3 regions of the Paenibacillus sp. PvR098 genome follow, and region 1 is predicted to be linked to each of the others. Evidence: riboswitches for the same ligand, from Rfam matches in the RefSeq annotation. Region 1 holds a riboswitch; each other region holds the start of a gene.

The links. A riboswitch is a leader RNA that binds a small molecule or an ion and turns the genes downstream of it on or off. The one in region 1 is predicted to bind cyclic di-AMP.
Region 2: linked by a shared signal. The riboswitch ahead of JOE45_RS13640 (hypothetical protein) and the one ahead of JOE45_RS23275 (C40 family peptidase) in region 1 are both predicted to bind cyclic di-AMP.
Region 3: linked by a shared signal. The riboswitch ahead of JOE45_RS13010 (stalk domain-containing protein) and the one ahead of JOE45_RS23275 (C40 family peptidase) in region 1 are both predicted to bind cyclic di-AMP.

The regions. Positions count from the first base shown of each region.
Region 1 is NZ_JAFIBU010000001.1:42,694-46,938, forward strand. Features, by position in the region: gene JOE45_RS00235 (recombinase family protein) at 1-1,437, shown strand, start outside; partial or broken gene sigK (RNA polymerase sporulation sigma factor SigK) at 1,415-1,927, shown strand; cyclic di-AMP (ydaO/yuaA leader) riboswitch at 2,312-2,458, shown strand; gene JOE45_RS23275 (C40 family peptidase) at 2,460-3,347, shown strand; gene JOE45_RS00255 (hypothetical protein) at 4,095-4,245, shown strand, end outside.
Region 2 is NZ_JAFIBU010000001.1:2,758,083-2,762,327, forward strand. Features, by position in the region: gene JOE45_RS13630 (LacI family DNA-binding transcriptional regulator) at 1-170, opposite strand, end outside; gene JOE45_RS13635 (NAD(P)H-dependent oxidoreductase) at 479-1,153, shown strand; gene JOE45_RS13640 (hypothetical protein) at 1,479-1,805, opposite strand; cyclic di-AMP (ydaO/yuaA leader) riboswitch at 2,118-2,252, opposite strand; gene JOE45_RS13645 (sucrase ferredoxin) at 2,556-3,551, opposite strand; gene JOE45_RS13650 (hypothetical protein) at 3,739-3,987, opposite strand.
Region 3 is NZ_JAFIBU010000001.1:2,621,648-2,625,892, forward strand. Features, by position in the region: gene purK (5-(carboxyamino)imidazole ribonucleotide synthase) at 1-792, opposite strand, end outside; gene purE (5-(carboxyamino)imidazole ribonucleotide mutase) at 789-1,274, opposite strand; purine riboswitch at 1,539-1,640, opposite strand; gene JOE45_RS13005 (DUF6483 family protein) at 1,770-2,471, opposite strand; cyclic di-AMP (ydaO/yuaA leader) riboswitch at 2,628-2,780, shown strand; gene JOE45_RS13010 (stalk domain-containing protein) at 2,786-3,625, shown strand; gene JOE45_RS13015 (polysaccharide deacetylase family protein) at 3,769-4,245, shown strand, end outside.

The sequences.
Region 1 (4,245 bases):
ATCTCACACGTTATTTGTACCCACCCGGACCGTCTAAGCCGTGACCTTACGGATAAGTTAATTGTGGTTCGCGAATTTGAGAAAAGTGGGGCTGAGATTTTTTTTACGGATACGGAGTTTGAGAAATCTCCTGAAGGTATCCTTTTTTTCAACATTATATCTGCTATTGCTAGCTATGAACTTGCCCTCATACGGAAAAGGACAGTAAGGGGTAGAGAACGCGCGGTACGAGAACTGAAAAAGATTATGCCTATGCGTGTCGCGCCCTTTGGTTATGACAAAGATGAGAATGGGCAGCTCATTATAAATACGCATGAGGCACAATACGTGAAGATGATTTATGAGTGGTACATTTATGAAAATTTAACGACAAGGGAGATAGGCGAGCGATTGATAAAGTGTGGTGTGATGCCCAAGAGGGGCGAATCAAAGAATTGGAGCGCTTCCAGTATAGGCAGAATTTTATCTTCTGAGATCTACATAGGAAACTATTATTATAATCGCAGACAATCTAAAAAAGTCAAAGGTCAAACAACGAAATCTGGGAATCCCAAACGGACCCTAAGTTTGCGTGAAGAGGAAGATTGGTTACATGTACCCGTGTCACCCGTTATTGATCAGCCTTTGTTTCATTTAGCACAAAAGCAAAAAGAGAGAAACATAACAAATAAACATGTTGGTAATCAAACATACGAATTCTTACTCAAATCATTATTAAAATGCGGTCATTGCGGAAGGACTTGGGATGCAACAACATACTCTGGCAGCCTTGATAAGGAGACGGGCAAAAGAATGAAGTACCGGTGTTATCGATGCCCAAATCTTGCTCCAAAAAAGTATGGACCTGGGGTGAAAAGATGTCCTAGCCAATCATTACGAGCCGAACTGCTCGAAGATTATATGTGGAACCAGGTTGTTGCACTTGTCAGTGAGCCGGAGCATTATCTAAAACAAATCGATCAAACATCGAAAGGTGGAGCTCAGGAGCTTCAGCTTCGTGTTCAAACCTTGGAGCGGGAAATCGAGCAAAGATATAAAGAGAAGGAAAAGGTAAAACTCATGTTCTGGCGCGATGTGATCTCGGAAGAAGAAATGATAACTGACTTAAAACGATTGAATGACACTGTCATTAAACTCAAACAAGAACTAAACCATTACAGTATTCAAATACAGACGATCCATAATGATGAACATACTTTAGATAAATTAATGAGCTTCATCAATCACATTCAAGAAAGGCTCAAGGAACCAGAAAAGCTGACTTTTCAATTCAAGCGACATATTATCGAAATGTTCTTCAACGAAATCATATTACGCTTTGAAAGTAATGATCTAGAGAAGCCTGAGCTCGTCATTATGTCCGTAGGGGCATTTGACAAGCTTATGCAGCAAAAGAATGACATAGGAGTTCGAACACAACCTCAAGAAATTCGATAATACAGGAGAGGACTTAGAAGATCTCATTTCTATTGGCACGATAGGGTTAATCAAAGCGATCGAATCGTTTTCTCCGGATAAAGGAACCAAATTGGCTACGTTCGCGGCTAGGTGTATTGAGAATGAGATCCTGATGCATCTGCGTTCGTTGAAAAAGACCCGCAAAGACGTATCGCTTCATGACCCGATTGGTACGGATAAAGAAGGAAATGAAATTACATTGATTGACATTCTCGGAACGGAAGCCGATGACGTCGTGGATAAGGTACAGTTGAAGATTGAAAAATCGAAAATATACCGCAACCTGGATATTTTAGACGGACGGGAGCGGGAGGTGGTCGTTGGCCGTTTTGGACTTGAGGCGGGAGGAGAAGAGCGTACGCAGCGCGAAATTGCGAAGGAGCTGGGCATATCGCGTTCGTATGTATCGCGGATCGAGAAGCGTGCGTTAATGAAGCTGTATCATGAGTTTTATAAACAGAAAAGATAGCTTCCTTATGCAGTGGCCTGCTATTTAGTGGGCCATGAAGTTGTTTATTGATGGACAAGTAGTGTTGTATGGTGCTAGGGCGTACGTAACATAGTAACATCATACACATTTTTAGATAAAGTCCAATTCGAGCTCGCTCGTTTTGTCGGCAGCCCCATAATGTCAATCATACACGGTGGTCGTGCATTCTTAGTGCAGCCGCTTTTTTTGCGTTTTTTCAGTTCTGTCTAATGTTTCAAAGGAAAACAAGTTTTTCGCATAAAAAGCACACAAAAAAAGGTAATTATATGAAAATAGAAATTAAATTCGACAAATAGTTCGGAATTTCGTCAATGGTTGGGTATATCTGCTAGTATCGAATATGATAAATTTATAATTGTGTGACAAAACTTTTTGCCGAATCTAATGAATATAGAATTCATTAGTACGGGGGATTTTTTATTGGGGTGAACGTTTGATTTATTAAGGCAGACCAGGGAACCCTCTTCCCGAACCCGTCAACTAACCTCGGAGGCTCAATGGAGGAAAAGATTTGAAGAAAATTAGTACCGTGCTTGTATTGTCGAGCACAATTTTGTTGTCCGGTATCTTTCCAACCCCTTCAACCCATGCCGCTACGTACAACTATAATGTTCGGGTTCAAGTCGATGATAAGCTCATTAGGTTTCCCGATGCGCAACCTTTCATTGATAAAAACCAAAACACGATGGTGCCCGTCCGTTTCATTTCCGAAGAACTAGGGTATAAAATAAGTTCAGACAAGAATGGACAGCAGGTGAAAGTAACAATTGAAGGGCCAGAGAAATCGGTGGTTCTCTTATCTGGGTCATCGGAAGCTGTCGTAAACGGCCAGAAACAGAGTTTCGGCACGAAAGCGGTATTCCAGGAAGGGCGCGTTTATGTTCCACTCCGATTCGTGAGTGAGTTGTTTGGATTCCGCGTTCAGTGGGACAAAAATAATTTTGGTGCCATCATTAGTAAAGATGGCAAAAATCATGCTCCTGCTTGGCACCGGCCCGCAGTCACGGCTCCTGCCCCTGCCCCTGCCCCCGCCCCTGTTAGTACCGTGGGCGACAAAATCGTACAGGATGCCAAAAAGTATATAGGCACTGCTTATCTTTGGGGTGGCTTGACACCAAATGGCTTTGACTGCTCAGGCTTTATGAAATACGTTTATTCCCCAAATGGCGTAAACCTGCCAAGAACGTCCGCGCAAATGGCTACTGTGGGCACTTGGGTAACAGCACCTAAAAACGGGGATTTGGTTTTTTTCTCTGAAACGGGAAAGAAAGTTTCTCACGTCGGTATCTATGTCGGAAACAATTCGTTTATTTCCGCTACGAACAGTGGTGTAAAGGTTGATTCTCTCAGTAGTTTCTATTGGGGGTCTAAATTTGTAGGGTCAAAGCGAGTTGTGTAATTCAATATGTAATAAAATATAGATAATCTGTCCGAATGGACAGTTTTAGGCTGTCGAGAAAGTCTCGACAGCCTTCTTTATATGTCAAAATCCACCACAGTAAATTCAAGGAATTTGTTGTGGGATGATACCGATAGAGAGAGATTTATCTATACCACTTAGTACTCGAACGCAGCATGACTAAAGATTAAGTCCCGAGCGTTTTCTTCAATAAAATCTTTGGGCTTCGGCCGACGAACTCAGACCGTTTATCAAGCAACTGAACGAAGTCAAAGAGGATTTCTACAGTCTGGTTGAACAAGGTGATTTCGAATTGGCATGAAGAATCTTTTGATATGTTCTAGACCAATAACCGGATTCAAGAATTTCTCCCTTTCAAAATTTAGTTGACCTTAGTCTATTTCAGCAGGGATGGAGAAGCAAAATTAGTTTTTAGCTAATCGAAGTTGATCCATGCTACTCTTAAAATTGTTGTTTTACCAAGTTTTTTAATTTTAACCGAAGTGAAGAGAAATGGTGTTGGCATCTCCATAAATTAGTTTGGCTACATAGAAAGCAAGATCCACACACCATCATATGGTTCTCGGTCGTAGAAGCTCAGTTGAAAAGGGCTCCGCTCCGGAGCCTGCTTTATTAAGGAGATGTCTGCCAACCGGCGCAATTTTAGTATAAGATTGAAAAATTCGAATATAATGTTATTACAATACTGAGATCTTAGTAAATTTCTTTGACATAGGAGGAGTTTGGATGAACGATATGGTAAAACCGCTATTGTATTTGCTGTTTCAAAGGGGAGTTTTAACGGAGAAGGAGTTTGACATGCTGTTTCTGGAATCTGACAAAACTCCTGAAGATTTTGTTAATATGCTTTACATGGTTGCAGGGGGCAGGCCGCCAA
Region 2 (4,245 bases), 2.7 Mb from region 1:
TTCCGCAGCAGCGAGCGTGCAATTTCATTCGGTTGATAACCCAATTCATCCATCGTTTGGTACACTTTGCTCCGGGTCGCCTCGCTGATATAACCACGGTTGTTCAACACGCGGGAAACCGTCGTTACGGATACTCCCGCCTTCTTCGCCACATCATGAATAGTCGCCATAACTACCTCTTATCACGGTTTAAGGATGATTGTATATCTCAAAACTATATCTTAATGATTGCAGTTGCAGAAGGCAAGCAGTAAAGATAGTCACATGTGGACAACTTGAGCTGTGGATATGTGGATATAGATCAAAAAATATGTATACAATGTGGATAAGCTTCCTGTGAATGATGTGGATAAATCTGTGGATAATATTAAGCTTTATCAGCAGCATACCTTGTCAATGGTTATGGTGATTTAAGCAGGACGGGGGAATTATGGTATGATGTAAAGATCATGAACAGCATGGAAAGGAAGAATGAACCATGAACCACACAACGACCAAAAAACAAGATATACTGGACGCCTTCTATTTCCGACATGCCACAAAACAATTCGACCCGACGAGAAAAATATCGGAGGAGGATTTTCGATTTATTTTGGAAACAGGGAGATTGTCTCCAAGCTCCGTCGGTTTTGAGCCATGGAAGTTCTTAATCATCCAAAATGAACGATTGAGAGAAAAGCTAAAGCAAGTTTCCTGGGGAGCCCAGGGACAACTGCCAACCGCTAGTCATTTTGTGATTATTCTCGCCCGTAGAAACGTAAGATACGATTCTGATTATGTATTCAACCTGTGTAAAAATGTGAAAAACATGACCGATGAAGCGCTGGAACGCATCCCGACCGTGTATAGAAAATTCCAGGAATCAGATCTTCATTTGCTTGAAAATGAGCGCACCTTGTTCGATTGGGCTTGTAAGCAAACGTATATCGCCCTTGCCAATATGATGACCGCGGCGGCTCTGATCGGAATCGATTCCTGTCCTATCGAAGGGTTCCAATTTGATGAGGTACATCAGATCCTTGATGAAGAAGGCTTGTTGGAAAACGGGAATCTGGATATATCGGTGATGGCAGCGTTTGGATACCGGGCTCAGGACCCGCACCGTCCAAAAACAAGACAAAGCATAGAGGATATTGTTCAGTGGGTAAAGTAAGCAGCATAACCGCGTCAAAAAAAACGCTATAAGGAGCAGAGTCGTACGAAACGACCTAGTCCAGTAATGATTTACCGGAGCGAGGTCGTTTCATGGCCAAGCCTTTTTTCGACAACATCGATCACAGCGAGCACTCCAAGTAAGGAAACACCCACAGATATAGGAATGAGCCAGGAGTCAGAGCTCTGCATAAAATAAGGGATAATAGCAACGGTTAGTATCGGAGGAGCATACCAATTACCTTTCTTAATACACCAGATGGTTAATAGAATGGTAACCAGTAAAGAAAATGCGCTGGAATTGAGTACGGATAGCAGCACAAAGGCTATAAGTGGGATTTCGTGGCTTCCCATAGAGCATCGCATAGCTCGGGTGCTTTCACTTCATGCTTTGAAGTCGTTATTTTCCATTCGTTAGATTGGCGATCAATACAAACCGAATGCTCGTATTTATGTATATACGCCAGCATTTGTCCAATCGTCAGCAGTGGAAGCGACCTATCCTTCTGAACGCCGCCCAGGTAATAAATCATCTCTTCTTGTCCGCTGAAGAAGATGTATTCTCCTTCTTGCGGAATCCATTGATTACGAAGCTTTACTTCTTGTTCTTTAGAAAGCTGCTGTAAATGAGCGGCACTAATTCTCTGGATCATGACATCTTCCTTTCGTTATCTCTATATCCTTGCTTTTCCGTTTATATTAGGACCTCTTCTCTACTAGATTCTTAAGATCTCGACGACTTTTCCGTCTTTTGTTTTCATAATCATGATTGATCAAATCTCCTTATCTCAAGGAATATCCCTTCGCGACAGCGCCCCCTTTAAAGCTTACTTACCACATCAAAAAACCCGTAATGAGCAGCATGATCGTGGATTCATCCAACGGTCACTAGCTATTAACGGGCCTAAAAAATAAAAGACCCGCTATACGGGTCAATGTATATACATTTATTCGCTAAAAACGAATTTGACCCATCTAACTGCTGACGAGGTTAGCTGTCGGGCTCGGGAAAGATGGTTCCCTACAATCTTGATTCGCCCCAAAAAAATGGTTCCCCCGCTTTCCAATTAAGGTAATCGGAAATTAAGCGTATTCTAATAATACATAATAGTTAAACCTTAGTCAATCAAAGAAACACTTTCACTACTATTTATACCATTTTTTTGAAAAGATTCCTTAGAGGAACTCCTGTAAATTATCACATCCTCCCTTTTTTATCCAAAATATGATTCTGAGAGTACCAATAAAAGTAAAAGCAGCATGATCACCCAAATACCTAATCTATTCTTCTGGGGATCGGCAGGGACTTTCGTTTCCCCATCTTATGCTTTATCGTTCTTTCCTCCTGTGCCGCCTTCCTTGATCCGCGGCGGGTGTCCCCTTGTTCTCTGCTGCCTTATGGATTAGAGCTTCATTACATTAAGAACATTGTATTGCTGAACATCTTTCACTTCACTTCCACAACCGCCCATTTTGACGCTGCCTGTGGGAACAACCGTTCCTTCATATGTTCCAGAAACCGCCCCGTCAGCCGAAGAATAATCTATTCTCACCACCATGGAATGTCCTTCCTCCTTCAACACCGTGCCTTTCTTGTTGTAGTCAATCCAACTCCAACCTTCACGAATGAATATCTCACGCTCGACCATTTGCTCATATTTTCCAATACCGCCCCACCCCCGGTATTTTCGGGAAATATGAGCAAATGGCCCTTGACGAAGAACAAGCGTGTCAAGATCTTCCGGCTCCACTTGAGCCCAATAGCGCCCTTCGGGCAAATCGGCGATCGTAGGCGCATGCCGATGACCGCCAAAATGACTGACGCGCCAGACTCTGAGCTTTCCAGACGATTTCGCGGCATAATTCTCTTCAAGTATTTTATACATTGGGTAACCAAACTTACCGCAGCACACATCATGACTTCCATGTGTACAGACAAACAAATCCCTAACATGATCACCATCAAACGCATAGGGTTCAAAACGATCCATAGGTTCGGAGCCATTTAGAAGCGCCTCAGCTAACACGTTTAACTCTGCTGCGGGAACGACATATTCTTTCTTCTCATACCCTGCAAACGGGGAAGATGGCTTCTGATAATACATCACTCTTCTGTATCCTGCGGGTGAGGGATGAGCATCCGATACAAACGACAAAAAACGAAAATCCTGCTCATTCTCCGCTGCCCTTTTGAGTACTTCAATAAAGCCCTTCGGAAAATGCTTGGAAGCTTTGACATCATAATCCCAGGGAACCGGCACTTCGACGAACAAATAACGTTCATGCATGGCTGCCGAACCGATGGGATCCTCCCGAACCATTTTGGAGACCGAAGCACACAAGTCCTGCTTGTTGCAATCACCCACACACTTATCTTCAATAACAGATTTGGTTTCCACTCTTAGCCTCCTAGACCATTTAGATCGTTCATTTTCACCAACCCAAATGATATTGATAATTATTATCATTATAGTCATGAGTATATGGTAATGATAATCAATATCATTGTCAAGACTTCTCTAACCCACTGCCCAAATTAAAATCCGAGGAGAAGCAGGTTATCCACCCTGAATCTCACCGGCTCGATCATTCATTTCTGTCTTTTGGGAATCCGTAAGCCAATAAAATGAATCCAATAAAGAGAAAAAACCAGACAAAAAAGTTCTCAAAAAAATGGGAGTAATTCACGGTTCTATCCGTTCCTATTCCGCCGGAAGCATACCCTGCTGCCACCATGGCTGCAGAAAGCTTTTCAACAATTCTTTCCGCAGTGTACAATATTCCACTTGTGATCATAAAGATCATTCCCGATACCTTATATACGTTATTTCCCACTGTGCTCCTCCTTCTTATATGACCATTCATTTTTTCACTACTCATTAGACGCTTTTACTATACCGAAAAGTTGCTGCTTTGCTGCAACCAAATGATTCGCTAGAATAAATTATTCGTGGTATCTGGGGTGGTTCGAATATACGCGAGCTAATTTGTTCGCTTTAAAAATGTCCTTGTGGGCTTTGTATATGTTTCCGGCAAACGCTGGAGCTGCTGGACAGTTACACATAGCTTTTAATTATTAAAGACACACTACAG
Region 3 (4,245 bases), 2.6 Mb from region 1:
TCCGATAACGTCGAGCTCTTCTGCAATTCGCTGCGCCATCGCCTCGGCTTCCTTCAGCACAGCTTCCGGCGCGCGCGCCGGGACAATGGACAGATGCAATATGTTGTTCACATGCACGTTCTCCGCAGCAGGGAATACCTTTACTTCCCCCCGCGGGCTTCTGGCTGCAATGACGGATATTTCTTTATCGAAACGGATGAACTGCTCCAACACCAGCTCCGTCTTCGCCTTGCTCAAAGTATCATAGGCATCCTGTACCTCTTCCAACGAGCGAATGACCCATTGGCCTTTACCGTCGTAGCCGCCAGTCGCCGTTTTGAGCACGCAGGGCGTTCCGAATCTCAGTACCGCTTCACGGAGTTCCACTACGCTTCGGATCTCGGCATATGGCGCTACCTTGACTCCTGCCGATTCAATCGCCCGTTTCTCGCGCAGGCGATGCTGCGTGGTGTAGAGCAGCTTGCTGCCCTGCGGCACGTACGATTCCGCCATCAACAGAGAAGTTACTTCCGCGTCTACATTCTCGAATTCATACGTGATGACATCCGCCTGCTGCGCTAGCTGCCTCGCTGCCGCCGCATCATGATATTCTGCGACGATCTGTTGATCGGCTACCTGCCCGCAGGGCGCATCAGGTATGGGATCCAGCGTTACAAAACGGTAACCCATCGCGCGTCCGGCTAAAGCCAGCATCCGGCCAAGCTGACCGCCCCCAAGGATACCGATCGTTGCACCCGGAGCATACACGCGATTTGGATCGTATGCCTTGCTGGCCACTTTTTCTTGCGTCATTCCAGCACGCTCTTTTCCATTACCGTCTCTGCGATACGCTCCCGCCTTTGCGTCACTTTCCGCCGCAGCTCCGGATCAAACGCTCCCAGGATCTGTGCTGCGAGAAGTCCGGCATTCGTTGCTCCTGCATGGCCGATCGCCACCGTCGCCACGGGAACGCCACCCGGCATCTGCACGATCGACAGCAGTGAATCCAGGCCGTTCAGCGTGGAGGTTTTGACTGGAACGCCGATGACCGGAAGCACCGTTTTCGCCGCCACCATACCCGGCAGATGCGCAGCTCCTCCCGCCCCGGCGATAATGACCTTCAGCCCCCGCTCTTCCGCTGACGCCGCATATTCAAACATCAGGTCAGGCGTACGATGTGCTGAAACGACCTTTTTCTCATAAGGTACACCCAGTTCCTCCAGCATATCGCATGCATGCTTCATCGTTTCCCAGTCGGACTGGCTGCCCATAATGACTCCTACAAGAACTGACATCCGTAAACCTCCATGTCGTTATCATCAATGTTATATAAGAAAACCTTTAACGAGGCCATTCATGGATGAGCGACCGCGATTCAAAGGTAGGTTTTCTTGTGATAAAGAAATTGTTCAGCTCTGCTGAAAATATATACTTTCTTTATCGTAAAAAACAAAACGCCCTTTAGATAGATACTGAACCACTTACGCACAGTCTATCGGCAGGACGACAAGAACACCCACAAGCGCAAGCTAAGGCCATGCACCAATGTGCTGACCTTCTAAAAACTAACGCTCACTCGTAGTCCAAAAATTTAAGGTTTTCGGGTAGAAACTTTCGGGCCTTATTCCCGACGATATACGAGATTATTCGACTTTTTCACTATCTATTTTCCATTCTTCTTACGTTTTCAGTTTAACAGGCTTTAACACCCCATGTCAACTATGAAAGACGAACATTCTTTAAAAAGACACAAATAATAGTTCGCATTTCAAACCCTATTCACTGGAATATTACCTGATATTTACATATTTTATTTTTATATTCTTTAGTTCATCGAGCCCTTCTTCCACTTCTATCTTCGTTAGGTTACCAGCATTAAGCTGCTCTACTTCGACAGACAGCCAGCGCTCATACATACGAATCCCTTCATCTAAGACTGCCGCCAGTTCCTCCGTGCGCTGCTCTTCCTCTTGTAATTCCTCCAATAAATGAAATAATACATCCTCGCTTTTTCCGTATTGTCCATGGTCGTCATAATAAAAAACCAGCTTATGCAGCGTGTCCATCGACATGGGGGCGCGGCCTATAACTTGAAGTGACGTATCAATTCGTGCTTGAAACAGTTCCGCCAGCTCCCCTCGGGAATCCATTTCTCTAGCGAAGAGCAGAATCTCAAGCACCTTCAAGCCAGCTTTCCGCGCCTCAGCCGTATGACCGCTCTCTTCGTGTGCAGCGGCCTGGGCATTCAGCATATCCCCTAGGGCCAGCACTTTTCCTTGATCGATATCTCCATCCTTTGAAAGCAAAGCGAGTAAATCTTTAGTAGATAATGCGTGTACCAGCTTTGAGTTTAGTCCTAACAATTGACGCATCGCCTGATTTAACAATTCGAGCGCTTCCTGCAATCGATGATTATTCCTCGCAAACATCACCTTATGCAGCACTTCCGTCGTCTGCTCAATCAATCGCATGAGATAGTCGCGTCTATACATGGGATCCTCCCCCCTCCATGGTGTCCATATCGTTCATTTTATTGTACAGGATTATCCCACCTGAGGAAAATTTCCGGACTACGGGCTAGAAGCATTTCCATTATCGGGTAATCATTGGATGATTTTATGCATTGAACCTGAAATCATCCTATGTTAAATTTTTAAAAGCCGAATCGTATAGCCTATTTTGTGTACGTACGGGGGACTGAGCAATTGGGGTGAATGCTTGCAGGCATGACTGCTGCGCGCTAGGGAACAACCTCTTCCCGAACCCGACAACTAACCTCGGAGGCATGAACAGGAGGAATACAATAATGAAGTTCCGATTTAGAAACATGCTTCTCGCGTGCGTCTTTGCCGTACCAGCCGTGATTCAGGTATCCTCGCCCGCGCATGCAGAAAAACCTGTGCGTGTGGCCCACGATGTCAAGGTACAGGTGAATGAAAAGCTGGTGGCATTCCCGGATGCACAGCCTTTCGTGGATGAGAATCATAAGCTCCAAGTCCCTGCAAGAGCGGTTACGGACAAGCTCGGGTACAAGCTCCACTGGAAACAAGACGGTTCCCAATTCACCATTACAATGAAGAACGCTGACAAAACCGTTTCGTTCACTACAGGTGATCCTATCATTACCGTCAATGGAAAACCGACCCGAATTAAAGACACTGCCAAGTTTGTAGATGGGCGTGTCTACGTCCCCTTTCGACTGATTTCCGATTCCTTCGGCATCAAAACACAGTGGGACAAAGTTAACCGGATTGCGATACTGAGCGCAGATGGACAATACCATGCGCCCGCTTGGTATAGATCAGTGAACTCTGTGATGAATTACTCCAAAATGATTGAAGCCAAAGCGACGGCATACACCGCATCTGCAGATGAGAACGGCGGTTATGCAGGGCTGGACTATATGGGCAACGCGCTTCGGCTGGGTACTATTGCTGTGGACCCGTCCGTCATTCCGCTCGGATCTAAGGTGTATGTGGAGGGTTACACGTATGACGGTCTTCCTGCCGGCGGGATGTACGCTATGGCAACCGATACGGGTGGTGCCGTAAAAGGTAACCGCATTGATATTTTCCTGCCCGAGAGCAAGAGCGAAGCAAGAACGTTCGGTATTCAGCAAGTGAAAGTATATGTTGTAGGTTCCTGATATTATTTGTTTCTCATCCATTATCAAAAGCAGTCGTCTCAGCTGAGGCGACTGCTTTTTTTTGGCTGCCGAACTCGCCGTATACTTTGGGTCGGAAGGCCAAACCCTAAGTTTGGTCAGGTCAGAACGGAGGTGGAAATTTCATGCGTCGTCGAATTCGTATGCTTATGCTTTGCTTGGTGTTCACTTTTCTTACCGGTGCCGCTGCTCCCCAGAACAGTGAAGTCGTATGGAACGTAGAAACGGACCAGAAGCTGATCGCCCTAACCTTTGATGACGGACCCAACCCCGTGTTTACGCCGCAAATTTTGGATTTATTAAACCAGTACGGAGCTAAAGCGACTTTTTTCGTGATCGGCAAACGCGTGCAGATGTATCCGGTTATCGCCATTCGTGAAGTGAACGAGGGACACGAAATCGCCAACCACACCTTTGACCATCATTATTTGAAAAATTACCCTCCGGAACGTCTCGTAGAAGAGATTCGCCAAACGCAGGAGGTAATCTTTGATATAACCGAACAAATGCCGCATGTTTTTCGCCCTCCCGGAGGCTTTTATAACGATGCGCTGCTGCACTCCGTGAAGGAGGATAAGCTGACGGTGGTCATGTGGTCTTGG